DNA from 2 places in the Actinomadura graeca genome. Region 1 is predicted to be linked to the other one. Evidence: riboswitches for the same ligand, from Rfam matches in the RefSeq annotation. Region 1 holds a riboswitch; the other holds the start of a gene.
The links. Region 1 has a riboswitch for glycine ahead of gcvP (aminomethyl-transferring glycine dehydrogenase). Riboswitches for the same ligand answer to the same signal wherever they lie in the genome.

Region 1 (7,140 bases):
TCTCGCCGGGCCGCCGCTCCCCCGGCCCGTCGGCGTACCGCACCGCCAGCAGCGCGTACATGTGGTCGAGCGCGCCGAACGCCTCGCCCGCCAGCGCCGGGAGCGTCCCGTCGGTGACGGACTGCTCGACGACCGGTTCCCACCACAGGTCCGCCGGGTCGGCGTCCTCGTCCTCGCCGCCGAAGTCGCGGCGGAGCCGGGCGCGCACCTGCCCTGCGATCCCGGGGTCGGACAGCCCGCGCCGCCACACCTCCCCCGCCTCGCCGCCACGTCCGCGCAGCGGCAGCGTCCGCGCCAGCAGCTCCGTCGCCAGCGGCCCGACCTCGGGGTCGGCGGGGTCGGCCGGATCGCCGAGGGACGCGGCGAACGCCCCGATCGCCTGGTCGAGGTAGGAGATGCCCAGCGCGACGGCCAGCCGCGCGTACGCGTACGGCGCGCCGTCCCGGTCGATCAGCCTGAGCCCGGCGGCCAGCATCCGCTGGGCCCGCGCCGGCTCGCCGCGTTCCAGCAGCCGCTGCGCGAGATCGTGCGCGGCGAGGGGCCCGTATCCGGCGTCACCGGTCGCGACCACCGCCTCCCAGTGCTCCCGGGCGGCGTCGAAGTCGCCCGCGTCGTCGGCGGACCTGGCGAGCGCCAGATGTGCCGGAGGCAGGTACGCGGGATTCCCGAACTCCACCACGGCCCGCCAGGCGGGCGCCGCCAGCTCGTGTTCACCGGCGCGCTCATGGGTCAGCGCCAGGTGGTACGCGGCGCGCGGGCCGTACTCGGGATCGCCGGTGGCGATGGCGGCCCGGTCGGCCTCCCGCGCCCGCGCCACGTCCCCCGCGTCGTCCAGGACGACCGCGAGCCCGAGCGCGGCCCGCGCCCGGTGCGGCGTGTCGCCCCGGGCCAGCACCTCCTCGAAGAGGAGCGCGGCCCGGTCGGCCTCGCCGTTCTCGGCGAGCGCCCGCGCCTCCTCGCACAGCCGGGCCGGGTCATCGGATGCGGACGCGGTATCCGCGGGCTCGCTCATCGATCTTCCGCCCTCTGGGGGTTCGGGGTCCGCACAGAGCCTAGCGACCCGTCCCCCCGGCGTCTCGTGGCGACACGATCGTTTATGGGGGCGGCCCCCTGAGGATCAGTCCTCGAAGGCTTCGGGGGGCGGGCAGGAGCAGACCAGGTTGCGGTCGCCGTAGGCCTGGTCGATGCGGCGGACGGGAGGCCAGTACTTGGCGTCGCGGAGGGCGGGGAGGGGGTAGGCGGCCTCCTCGCGCGAGTAGGGGTGCTTCCAATCGTCGGAGATCAGGCAGTTCGCGGTGTGCGGGGCGTTCTTGAGCGGGTTGTCCTCGGCGTCGTAGGCGCCGTCGGCGACACGCTGGATCTCGCGGCGGATCTCGATCATGGCGTCGCAGAAGCGGTCGAGCTCGGCCAGGTCCTCGCTCTCGGTGGGCTCGATCATCAGGGTGCCGGCGACCGGGAAGGACAGGGTCGGGGCGTGCAGGCCGTAGTCGATCAGGCGCTTGGCGACGTCCTCGGCGGTGACGCCGGTCTCCTTGGTGATCTTGCGGAGGTCGGCGATGCACTCGTGGGCGACGAGGCCGTTGCGTCCGGTGTAGAGGATCGGGTAGTGCGGGGCGAGGCGGGCGGCCAGGTAGTTCGCGGCGATGATCGCGCCCTCGGTGGCGGCCTGGAGCCCGTCCGGGCCCATCATCGCGATGTAGGCCCAGGAGATCGGGAGGATGCCCGCCGAGCCCCAGGGGGCGGCGGAGATCGGTCCGACGCCGGTGGCGGGACCGGCCTCCTCGCGCAGCGGGTGGCTCGGCAGGAACGGCGCCAGGTGCTCGCGGACGCCGATCGGGCCCACGCCGGGACCGCCGCCGCCGTGCGGGATGCAGAAGGTCTTGTGCAGGTTCAGGTGCGAGACGTCCGAGCCGAACTCGCCGGGGCGGGCGAGGCCGACCAGGGCGTTGAGGTTGGCGCCGTCCACGTACACCTGGCCGCCCGCCTCGTGCACGGCGGCGCACACGTCGGTGATCGTCTCCTCGAAGACGCCATGGGTGGACGGGTAGGTCACCATGATCGCCGACAGCCGGTCACCGTGCGTGCCGATCTTGGAGTGCAGGTCGTCCAGGTCGATGTTGCCGCCCTCGTCGCAGGCGACGACGGCGACGCGCATCCCGGCCATGACGGCGCTGGCGGCGTTGGTGCCGTGCGCGGAGGACGGGATGAGGCACACGTCACGGTGCCCCTCGCCGCGGGAGGCGTGGTAGGCGCGGATGGCGAGCAGGCCCGCCAGCTCGCCCTGGGAGCCGGCGTTGGGCTGGACGGACACCTTGGCGTAGCCGGTCATCTCGGCCAGCGCGTCCTCCAGCTCGCCGATCAGCTCCAGGTAGCCCTGGGCCTGCTCGACGGGCGCGAACGGGTGGATGCCGGCGAACTCCGGCCAGGTGACCGGCTCCATCTCGGTGGTGGCGTTCAGCTTCATCGTGCAGGAGCCGAGCGGGATCATGGAGCGGTCGAGCGCGATGTCCTTGTCCTGGAGCCGGCGCAGGTAGCGCAGCATCGCGGTCTCGGAGCGGTGCGCGTGGAAGACGGGGTGGGTCAGGTACGGGCTCTCGCGGCGCAGCCCGCCGGGAAGCGCCTCGTCCGCGCCGGAGACGTCCGCGGGGACGCCGAACGCCTCCAGGACGGCGGCGACGTGCCCGGGCAGCGTCGTCTCGTCGCAGGCGACCGCGACGTGGTCGGCGCCGGACGGGCGCAGGTTGATCCCGCGCTCGCGTGCGGCGGCCACGACGGCGGCGGCCCGTCCGGGGACGCGGGCGAGGACCGTGTCGAAGAAGGAGCCGTGCACGACCTCGACGCCGCCGCGGCGCAGCCCCGCGGCGATCTCGGCGGCGCGGCGGTGCGTGCGCTGGGCGATGGCGGCCAGGCCCTCGGGGCCGTGGTACACGGCGTACATGCTGGCCATCACAGCGAGGAGCACCTGGGCGGTGCAGATGTTGCTGGTGGCCTTCTCGCGGCGGATGTGCTGCTCGCGGGTCTGCAGCGCCAGGCGGTAGGCGGTGGCGCCGTCGGCGTCGACGGACACGCCGACGAGGCGTCCGGGGAGCTGCCGCTGGATGCCCTCGGCGACGGCCATGTAGCCCGCGTGGGGGCCGCCGAACCCGTAGGGGACGCCGAACCGCTGCGCGGAGCCCACCGCGATGTCGGCGCCGAACTCGCCCGGCGGGCGCAGCAGCGTCAGCGCGAGCAGGTCGGCGGCGACGACGACCTTCGCGCCCCGCTCGCGGGCCTGCGCGCAGACGGGCTCCAGGTCGCGGACGGCGCCGGACGCGCCCGGGTACTGCAGCAGGACGCCGAAGAAGTCGCCCTGGGGCAGCCCGTCCGACACGTCCGCGGTGACGACGTCGATGCCGAGGGGGACCGCGCGGGTCCGGACGACCTCGATCGTCTGCGGGAGCGCGTCGGCGTCGACCAGGAACGTTCCGGGCTCACGGCGCCGGGAGGCCCGGTGCGCGAGCGCCATGGCCTCGGCGGCGGCGGTCGCCTCGTCCAGCATGGACGCGTTGGCGACCGGCAGCCCCGTGAGGTCGCCGACGGCGGTCTGGAAGTTCAGCAGGGCCTCCAGGCGGCCCTGGGAGATCTCCGGCTGGTACGGCGTGTAGGCGGTGTACCAGCCCGGGTTCTCCATGACGTTGCGGAGGATCACGCCCGGGGTGATCGTCCCGTGGTAGCCCAGCCCGATCATGGACGTGAGGACGGTGTTGCGGGCGGCGAGCTCGCGCAGGCGGTCCAGCGCGGCGGTCTCGCTGAGCGCGGGCGGCAGGTCCAGGGGGCGGCCGGTGCGGATCGCGGCGGGCACCGCGTCGTCGATGAGCGCCTCGGCGCCGGAGTAGCCGATCGCCGCCAGCATCCTCGCCTGGTCGTCCGGCGAGGGGCCGATGTGACGGTCGGCGAACACGGCGCGGGGATGCTGCGGCGAGGCCACCGGTGCGAAGTACTGGGCGGTCATGGGGAGAGCCTCCTGGCTGCTGCGGTCGCTCAGGCCACCGCCGGCGCGGACCGGCGGCCTGTCTCCCCCTCTGTCATCGGCACCTGAGAGCTTCACCCGCGCGGCGGGGTTTCCCCTTCGGTGAGCCGTCCTTCCCCGTCGGGGGAGATCGACGCCTGCTTTCCAGAGGTGCCTCGCCCGAACGGTCCTTTTGCCTGAGAGGTTCCGGGGAGGTTGCCCCTTCGGCGCCTCACGCCGGCTTGCGCGAGGTCTCTCCCGTTCAGGGTCGACGGCGTGTCTGGGGCAAACCCTACCCAACGATCGCCCACTCCGATCGTCCCGGGCCCGCGAAGATCGGGACGGTGCCCCGGTGACCTGGGGCGCCGCGCGTGTACCGACCAGTACGATGAGCACGGCCCGGCGACGGGACGGGCCGCGGGGCCGGGGCGGAGAAGGGCGGCGGACACGGGTGGAGGCGCGCGCTGCCGGTGACGGGCTCCCGCTCGACGGCGCGGCTCCGGGTCTGGGACGCTGATCACGATGACCGATGGCCAGTGCGGCGGCCCGGCGTGACGCGGCCGACCGGAGTGACACCGGCCCGCGGCGGGACGCGGCGCCCCGGGCGGGGCACCGCCACGGGCGTACCCGTCGACGAGCCCGCCCGGCCGGACCGGATCCGGCGTCCCGTGGACGCGATCCGGTTCGCGGCGTCCTGCGCCCTGCTGGTGGCGGTGATGCTGCTGGTGTCGATCGCGCAGCAGACGACGCACGGCCTCCAGACCGACATCGCCGAGGGCACCGCGCACGCGCCGAGGCTGCTGCTGTCGCTGGCGACGCTGGCGTCCAGCTTCGGGGTCCTGGCCGTCCCGGTGGCCTTCGCCTTCGAGCGGCTGTTCCACAAGGACGGGACGCGCGTCGCCATCGCGCTGCTGGCCGCCGCGATCGCGTTCCTGATCACGATCGGGCTGGACGACCTGGTGGTGCCGTCGGCGCCCGGCGGCGTGCTGGACTCGCTGATCTGGGGCGGCACGGCGACCGCGCCCGTGCACACCGACATCGCGCCGGTGATCGCGTTCGTCACCGCGGTCGGGATGGCGGGGCGGTTCCGCTGGCAGGCCGCGACGTGGACGATGATCGGGCTGGCGGCGCTGACCGGGCTCACCGCGTCCTACGCCTCGGTCGCCGCGCTCGCGGCGACGTACCTGCTCGGCCGGGCGATCGGGCACGGCACCCTGTACGCGGTCGGGACGCCGAACCCCCGCCCTCCCGGCACGGCGGTGATGGGGGCGCTGGAGCGGCTCGGGCTGCGGCCGGAGCGCGCCGCGCGCCTGGACGCCGAGGAGGGCGGCGGCACCGAGGAGGCCCGCCGGTACGGGGTGGTCCTGGCGGACCGCCCGGCCGGCGACGGCCCGGCCCGCGTCCCGCCGCGGCGCGGCGAGTGGCATCTCGACGTGCGGGTGCTGGACCGCGACCAGCAGACCGCCGGGGTCCTGTACCGGGTGTGGCGGCTGCTGCGGCTGCGCGGCACGATGACCGGCCGGGCGCTGCGGTCGCTGCGCCGCTCGCTGGAGCAGGAGTCGCTCATGGCCTACGCCGTGGACGCGGCGGGCGTTCGGACGCCGCGGCTGGCCGGCACGTCGGAGGTCGGCACCGAGGCGGCGCTGCTCGCCTACGAGTTCGTGCCGGGGCGGCGGCTCGGGGACGTCCCCCGCGAGGAGGTCACCGACGGGCTGCTGACGGACGTGTGGCGGCAGTTCCGGCGCCTGCAGGCGGGGAGGCTCGCGCACCGCCGGCTGGAGGACGGCGCCGTCCTGGTCGGCGACGACGGCCGCGCCTACGTCACCGACCTGCGCTCCGGCGAGACCGCCGCCGGCGATCTGGCGCTGCGGCTGGACCTGGCGCAGCTGCTCACCACGCTGGCGCTCCGGGCCGGGCCCGAGCGCGCGGTGCGGACGGCGGCGGACGTGCTGGGCGAGGAGGCCCTCGCGGCGACCGTCCCGCTGCTGCAGCGGGTGGCGCTGTCGAGGGCGACGCGGACGACGCTGCGGCAGCACAAGGACCTGTTGACGCGGATCCGGGAGCAGATCGTCCGGCTGGAGCCGGAGACGGAGGCCGCGCCCGTCCGGCTGGAGCGCTTCCGGCCCCGGACGATCTTCAGCATCGTGGCGCTGTCGATCGCCGCCTACATCGTGATCCCGCAGGTCGGGAGCCTGGACATCGGGCTGCTGGTGTCGACGGCGACCTGGTGGTGGGTCGCGGTGGCGCTGGGCGCGGCGATGCTCACCTACCTGGCGGCGGCGTTGATGCTGATGGGCTTCGTGCCCGAGCGCCTGCCGCTGTGGCGGACGGTGCTGGCCCAGGTCGCGGCGTCGTTCGTCAAGCTGGTGGCGCCGGCCGCGGTCGGCGGGGTGGCGGTCAACACCCGGTACCTGCAGCGCTCCGGCGTCCGCCCGGGCCCGGCTGTGGCGAGCGTCGGCGCGTCGCAGCTGGTCGGCATGGTCACGCACATCCTGCTGCTGGTCCTGTTCGGGTTCCTCACCGGGTCCGCGAACAAGGCCACCCAGGACCTGGCGCCGTCCCGCACGGTCGTCATCGCGGTGCTCGCGCTGGGGCTGGTGGCGGGGCTGGCCGTGACCGTCCCGAAGGTGCGCCGCGTGGCCGCCTCGCGGATGCGGAGCATGTTCTCCGGCGTGGTGCCGCGTCTGGTGGACGTGCTGCAGTCGCCGCGGAAGCTGGCCACGGGGATGGGCGGGACGCTGCTGCTGACCGTGGCGTTCGTGCTGTGCCTGGACGCGTCGATCCGCGCGTTCGGGGGGTCGCTGCACTGGACGTCGGTGGTGGTGGTGTTCCTGACGGCGAACGCGCTGGGGTCGGCGGCGCCGACGCCGGGCGGGCTGGGCGCGGTCGAGGGCGCGCTGACGCTGGCGTTGACGATCTCGGGGCTGACGGCGGAGACGGCGACGTCGGCGGTGCTTCTGTACCGGCTTCTGACGTTGTGGCTGCCGGTGCTGCCGGGCTGGGCCGCGTTCGCCTATCTGCAGCGCAAGGAGGCGCTCTAGGGGCCGCGCCGGGGCCGCCGGAGGTGAGGGGCGATCCTCGGCTCCGCCGCCTTCCGCCCGGGTTCCGGGGCCGCTTGGAGGACGCGTCGCCGGGGCCGCTGGGGCGGGGCC
Region 2 (7,140 bases), 2.8 Mb from region 1:
TGTCTCCGACCCTTCCGGCCGAGACCGAGCCGTCCGAGACCGACCCGTCCGGCGGCTGACCGCTCGGGCGGCGGCTACTTCCGGCGGCTTCTGGGGAAATGGACGGTGTTCTTCCGGCGCTGGCCGGAGAACGCGCGGCGGCGGGCACGGGAGACGGCCTTGCGCTGGGCGCGGGCGGCCTTGCGGCGGCGGGTGCGCTCGGCCGCGGTGCCGCGCTGGCGGAGCTCGGGCGGGATGAGGTCGTGGCGTCCGGCGATGAACTCCTGCACCCAGATCTTGGCGCGGATGAGGGGCCGCCGGAACCGCTCCTCGTTGCGGACGGCGCGGGTGTGCTTGCGCGAGCCCGGCGTGTACCGCCAGCGGGCCCAGGGCGAGCCGGGGCGCGCCAGCCTGATGGCGCCGAGGATCAGCAGCGCGGGCACGAACAGCCCGATCAGGCCCGTCCAGATCTTGCCCTTGAGCAGCGTGAGGACGGCGAGCGCGAGGTTGATGGCGAGTGAGGCGGCGTACAGGCCGGTGAGCGTCGAGTCGCCCGGGTCGGGGGTGACGCCCTCGAACCCGAGCGGGCGGATGCCGAGGAGCAGCAGGCCGGTGACGGCGATGGCGACGAACACGGCGTCCAGGGACGTGCGGCCCTTCTCCGTCCAGTAGACGTCGCTGAGGTGCAGGATCAGGGCGAACTCGTCCAGGACGAGGGCGGAGCCCATCCCGAACACCACGGCCGAGAGCAGGTCGAGGCCGACATAGGGGTCGGGGACGGCGAGACTCGACACGCCCCCCACGAGCATCAGCACGACGCCGAACACCACGTGGTGGATGTGCAGGTCGCCGGTGGTGACGTTGCGGAACCACCAGCGGACGTTCGCCCTGATGAGCCGCACGTTCACCCGCGTCAGGACGAACGTGACGATGAACGCGACGAAGAAGCCGAACAGCGGCAGCCGTCCGGTGTCCACGATGCGCTGCCTGAAAAGGTCGATCATCTACCCCCCGTGGGCCCCATCATGCCCTGTGACATGCGGGGATATCGTAGGGATACCGGTGATCAGTCCGTGATCGAGGGGGAATGCCGCCGTGAGCCGCACCGTGGACCGCTGCGATCCCGCGTGCCGCGCGTGGATCTCCGAGGCGATCCGCAAGGTCGAGGCCGACGCCAACCGCAGCGCCGACACGCACCTGCACGTGTTCCCCCTGCCGCCCGAGTGGTGCATCGACCTGTACCTGAAGGACGAGTCGGTGCACCCGACCGGGTCGCTGAAGCACCGGCTGGCGCGGTCGCTGTTCCTGTACGCGCTGGCGAACGGCTGGATCCGCGAGGGCACGACGATCATCGAGGCGTCCAGCGGGTCCACGGCGGTGTCGGAGGCGTACTTCGCGCGGCTGCTCGGCCTGCCGTTCGTCGCGGTGATGCCGGCGGGGACGAGTCCCGAGAAGATCGGGCTGATCGAGTTCCACGGCGGGCACTGCCATCTGGTGGACGACCCGTCCGCGATCTACGACGAGTCGCGGCGGCTCGCGGCCCGGTGCGGCGGGCACTTCATGGACCAGTTCACCTACGCCGAGCGGGCGACGGACTGGCGCGGCAACAACAACATCGCCGAGTCGATCTTCGAGCAGCTGCGGCTGGAGCGGTTCCCCGAGCCGTCCTGGGTCGTGGTCGGCGCGGGCACCGGCGGCACGTCCGCCACCATCGGCCGGTACGCCCGGTACCGGCGGTTCCAGACGCGCCTCGCCGTCGTCGACCCGGAGGGCTCGGCGTTCTTCGGCTCGTTCGCCGACGGCGACCCGTCCCGGACGGCGGCGGGCTCGCGGATCGAGGGCATCGGCCGCCCGCGCGTCGAGCCGTCCTTCCTGCCGACGGTGATCGACCGGATGATCCAGGTGCCGGACGCGGCGTCCGTCGCGGCGATGCGCTGGACGGCCGAGGTCACCGGCCGCAGCGTCGGCGGCTCCACCGGCACGGCGATGTGGGGCGCGGCGGAGCTGATCGCGCGGATGCGGCTGGACGGGGAGCGCGGCAGCGTGGTCACGCTGATCTGCGACGGCGGCGAGCGGTACGCGGGGACCTACGGCTCGGACGCGTGGCTGGAGGGGCAGGGCCTGGACATCGGCCCCTACCTGGCGGCGCTGGAGTGCTTCCTGAAGACCGGCGAGATGCCCCCGACGGACCTTCTCTGATCAGCCGGAGAAGCGGATCGGGTTGACCAGGTCGGCGTAGATCAGCAGCCCGCCCATGACGATCAGCACGGCGGCCATCACGTAGGTGACGGGCAGGGCCTTGGCGACGTCGACGTAGCCCGGGTCGGGGCGTCGGAACACCCGCGCGAGCCCCTTCTTGATCGCTTCCAGGAGCGCGCCCGCGATGTGCCCGCCGTCCAGCGGCAGCAGCGGGACGAGGTTGAACAGCCCGACCGCGAGGTTCAGCGAGCCGAGCAGCATCACGAAGTAGGAGACCTTCTCGCCGCCGGTGAGCTTGTCGGAGGCGGCCACGTCCCCGCCGATCCGGCTGACGCCGACGACACCGATCGGGCCGTTGGGGTCGCGCTTCTCCCCGCTGAACGCGGCGTTCCAGATGCCGACCATCTTCTGCGGCATCCGCACCAGCGCGCCCGCGGTGTGCTTGGTGAGGTCGCCCATCGTGCTCGCGACCGCTCCGGGCCCCTGCCGCTCCAGCGCGCTGGCGGGGGTGATGCCGAGGAACCCCACGTCCACGATCTTGTTCTCGTTGTCGAGGTCGCGCATCTTGTTACGGGTGATCGGCACGTTCAGCGAGATCTTCTGGCCGCCGCGGTCGACGACCATCGGGACCGTGCGCCCGGCGGAGTCGCGGATCTGCTTCTGGAGCTGGGCGTAGTCATCGACGCGCCTGCCGTCGTAGGACACGATCCGGTCGCCGGCCTTCAGCCCGACCTGCTGCGCGGGGGTCGGCGCCGCGTCCGCGGGGCAGCTGTCGAGCCGTGACTGGCTCGCCGGGACCATGCAGGGCGAGACCTCCTGGATCACCGGCTGCGCGCGCTGCACGCCGAGGCCCATCAGCAGGATCGCGAAGAAGACCACGGCCAGGATCAGGTTCATGGCGGGGCCGCCGAACATGATCAGCAGTTTCTGCCACCACTTCTTGGCGTAGAACACGCGGTCCTCGTCGCCGGGCCTGACCTCCTCCAGCGCCGCGCCGCGCGCGGACTCGATGAGGCCCTGCCAGGGCCCGGTGCTGATCCGCCTGACCTGGCCCGGGGCGTCGCCCTTGCGGGGCGGCAGCATCCCGATCATGCGGATGTAGCCGCCGAGCGGGATCCACTTCAGCCCGTACTCGGTCTCGCCCTTGCGCCGGGACCACATCGTGGGCCCGAACCCGACCATGAACTGGGTCGTCCGGACCCGGAACAGCTTGGCGAACGAGAAGTGCCCGAGCTCGTGCAGCGCGATGGACGCGAGCAGGCCGAAGAACAGGATCAGCACTCCCGCCAGCCAGCCCATGCATGCCCCTCCGGTCGTGCACCCCGCACCGGGGGGTGGTATCCAGCAGTCCCCAAAGGGTACGTCACGGGCGTGCGTTTCGTTGAGTCTTGACGTGATCATGGGACGCGGCGGACCGTCCTTACCGGACGGCCCGCAATCGCGCTCCGGCGCCGTGGGCGGCCCCTTCGTCCGCGACCGGGCGCACCCGCCCCGCTGGTCGCGGAGCTGGGCCGCTGCTAGCCTGGCCGGAGCCGATGATCCCGTGCGGGAGAGTCCCCGGCCGCCAGCGGGGGACGCCGAAGGAGCAAATCCTCCCCGGAACCTCTCAGGCCCACGGACCGCACGGACCAGGCGACCTCTGGAAAGCGGGGACGTCCGTCCCCCGCCGAAGGTGCAAGCCCGCGGCGCACGGCGCGGGTGAAGCTCTCAGGCGCCGATGACAGAGGGGGAGGCACCGGAAACGCCCGGTGCGCGGGTGGGACGATGGGTCCACGCGCGCCCGCGACGAAGGAGCCGAACCCATGTCCGCCGATTCCACCGCCAGAAAGACGCCGCTGCACGACGTCCACCAGGATCTCGGCGCCAACCTCGTCGACTTCGCGGGCTATCTGATGCCGCTGCGCTACGCGAGCGAGACCGCCGAGCACCAGGCCGTCCGGCAGGGCGCCGGGCTGTTCGACCTGTCCCACATGGGGGAGATCTTCCTCGCCGGGCCGGGCGCGGGCGCCGCGCTCGACCACGCGCTGGTCGGCAACCTGTCGCCGATGGCGGTCGGCAAGGCCCGCTACACGATGATCTGCGCGCCCGACGGCGGCGTCCTGGACGACCTCATCGTCTACCGGCTGGCCGACGAGACGTGGATGGTCGTCGCGAACGCCGCGAACACCGCGGTCGTCCTCGACGCCCTGACCGAGCGGGCCGCGGGCTTCGACGCCGCCGTGCGGGACCGCTCCGGCGACTACGCGCTGATCGCCCTCCAGGGCCCCCGCTCCCAGGCGATCCTGGAGGGCTTCACCGACGCGCCGCTGGCCGGGCTGAAGTACTACGCGATCCTCGCGGCCGCGGTCGCCGGCATCGACGCGCTCGTCGCCCGCACCGGCTACACCGGCGAGGACGGCTTCGAGCTGTTCGTCGACGCCTCCGACGCCGTCCGGCTGTGGGAGGCGCTGGCGAAGGCCGGCGGTGTCGTCCCCGCCGGCCTGTCGGCGCGCGACACGCTCCGCCTTGAGGCGGGAATGCCGCTGTACGGCAACGAGCTGACCGCCGAGACGACCCCCTTCGAGGCGGGCCTCGGCCGCGTCGTCAAGCTGGACAAGCCCGGCGACTTCGTCGGGAAGGCCGCCCTGGCGGCGCAGGCGCAGACGCCCCCGGGCCGTAGGCTCGTGGGCCTGGTGGCCCGGGGGCGCCGGGCGCCGCGCAAGGGGTACCAGGTCGTCACGTCGGACGGCACGCCGTGCGGTGTCGTGACGAGCGGCGCCCCGTCGCCCACACTGGGCAGGCCGATCGCCATGGCCTACCTCGACAGCGGTGTCGGGGAGGACGGCCTCGCCGTGGACGTCCGCGGCAGGCACGAGCCGGTCGACGTGGTCGCCCTGCCGTTCTACAAGCGTTCCTGAAACCCTGGAGAGAGAAGAAACGTGAGCGTTCCGGAGCAGCTCCGCTACAGCGAAGAGCACGAGTGGGTCGCCGGTCTCGGCCCCGCCCAGCAGGTCCCCGAGGACGGCATCGTCACCGTCGGCATCACCGCGCACGCCGCCGACGCCCTCGGCGAGATCGTCTACCTCGAGCTGCACTCCTCCGAGGGTGACGCCGTCGAGGCGGGCGAGCCCTGCGGCGAGGTGGAGTCCACCAAGTCCGTCAGCGACCTGTACGCCCCGGTCAGCGGCGAGATCACGGCCGTCAACGCCGCGGTCGTGGACGAGCCGAAGATCATCAACGACGACCCGTACGGCGAGGGGTGGATCTTCAAGGTCCGCGTCTCGGGCGAGCCGGGCGACCTGCTCGACGCCGCCGAGTACGGCAAGCTGATCGAGGAGGGCTGACCGTGGGCCTACACGACCCGCTCGCCACGGCCGACCCCGAGGTCGCCGCGGCACTGGACGCCGAGCTGCGCCGCCAGCAGGGCACGCTGGAGATGATCGCGTCGGAGAACTTCGCGCCCGTCTCCGTCCTGGAGGCGCAGGGCTCCGTCCTGACCAACAAGTACGCCGAGGGGTACCCCGGCCGGCGCTACTACGGCGGCTGCGAGCACGTCGACGTCACCGAGCAGCTCGCCATCGACCGCGCCAAGGCCCTGTTCGGCGCCGAGCACGCCAACGTCCAGCCGCACAGCGGCGCCCAGGCCAACACCGCCGTCTACTTCGCCCTGCTCCAGCAGGGCGACACGATCCTCGGCCTCGACCTGGCCCACGGCGGGCACCTCACCCACGGGATGCGGCTGAACTACTCCGGCAAGGTGCTGAACGTGGTGCCCTACCACGTCCGCGCCGGTGACGGCCTGGTCGACATGGACGAGGTCGCCGCGCTCGCCGCCGAGCACCGCCCGAAGATGATCGTGGCGGGCTGGTCGGCGTACCCGCGGCAGCTCGACTTCGCGGCCTTCCGCGAGATCGCCGACTCGGCCGGCGCGCTGCTCATGGTCGACATGGCGCACTTCGCCGGGCTGGTCGCCGCAGGGCTGCACCCCTCCCCCGTCCCGCATGCGGACATCGTCACGACCACCACCCACAAGACGCTCGGCGGACCGCGCGGCGGCCTGATCCTCGCCCGCGAGGAGTACGGCAAGAAGATCAACTCCGCGGTGTTCCCCGGTATGCAGGGCGGCCCGCTGGAGCACGTGATCGCCGCCAAGGCGGTCGCCCTCAAGATCGCCGCGTCGGAGGAGTTCCGGGTGCGGCAGGCCGCCACCGTCGAGGGCGCGCGGATCCTCGCCGCGCGCCTGCTCGCCGAGGACGCGGCGAAGGCCGGTGTCAAGGTGCTGACCGGCGGCACCGACGTGCACCTCGTCCTGGTCGACCTGGTCGGCTCCGAGCTGACCGGACGCGACGCCGAGGACCTGCTGCACGGCATCGGCATCACCGTCAACCGCAACGCCGTCCCGAACGACCCGCGTCCCCCGATGGTCACCTCGGGCCTGCGGATCGGCACCCCCGCCCTCGCCACCCGCGGCTTCACCGCCGCGGACTTCACCGAGGTCGCGGACGTGATCGCGCTCGCCCTGCAGCCCTCCCCCGACCGTGACGCGCTCGCGGCCCGGGTGAAGGCGCTCGCCGACGCGCACCCTCTGTACCCGGACCTGTAAGCGCCCTCCGCCCCCTCCGCGCCCGCGGAGGGGGCGCCACACGGAGGTAGCCATGGCCATCAGCGTTTTCGACCTCTTCAAGATCGGCATCGGCCCCTCGTCCTCCCACACCGGCGGCCCCATGGCGGCGGCGCACCGTTTCGCGCGCGGCCTGCACGAGGACGGGCTCCTGGCGAAGACCGCGTCCGTGCGGGTGGTCCTCTACGGCTCCCTCGGCCTCACCGGGAAGGGCCACGGCAGCGACAAGGCCGTCATGCTGGGCCTCGAAGGCGACAAGCCCGAGCTCGTCGACGTGGACAAGGTGGACGAGCGCCTGGCCGCGATGCGCGAACGCGGCGTCATCAGCCTCTTCGGCGACCACGAGGTCCCCTTCGTGGTGA

Region 2: it holds a riboswitch for glycine, as region 1 does, so the genes downstream of both, gcvT (glycine cleavage system aminomethyltransferase GcvT) here and gcvP (aminomethyl-transferring glycine dehydrogenase) in region 1, are expected to answer to the same signal.

The regions. Positions count from the first base shown of each region.
Region 1 covers NZ_CP059572.1:113,340-120,479, reverse strand. The annotation lists gene AGRA3207_RS00530 (tetratricopeptide repeat protein) at 1-1,012, opposite strand, end outside; gene gcvP (aminomethyl-transferring glycine dehydrogenase) at 1,118-3,991, opposite strand; glycine riboswitch at 4,052-4,163, opposite strand; glycine riboswitch at 4,164-4,259, opposite strand; gene AGRA3207_RS00520 (lysylphosphatidylglycerol synthase transmembrane domain-containing protein) at 4,540-7,029, shown strand.
Region 2 covers NZ_CP059572.1:2,913,111-2,920,250, forward strand. The annotation lists gene AGRA3207_RS12815 (ATP-dependent DNA ligase) at 1-59, shown strand, start outside; gene AGRA3207_RS12820 (hypothetical protein) at 75-983, opposite strand; gene cds1 (L-cysteine desulfhydrase Cds1) at 1,075-2,178, shown strand; gene AGRA3207_RS12830 (M50 family metallopeptidase) at 2,179-3,477, opposite strand; glycine riboswitch at 3,715-3,810, shown strand; glycine riboswitch at 3,815-3,905, shown strand; gene gcvT (glycine cleavage system aminomethyltransferase GcvT) at 3,981-5,075, shown strand; gene gcvH (glycine cleavage system protein GcvH) at 5,097-5,501, shown strand; gene AGRA3207_RS12845 (serine hydroxymethyltransferase) at 5,498-6,760, shown strand; gene AGRA3207_RS12850 (L-serine ammonia-lyase) at 6,813-7,140, shown strand, end outside.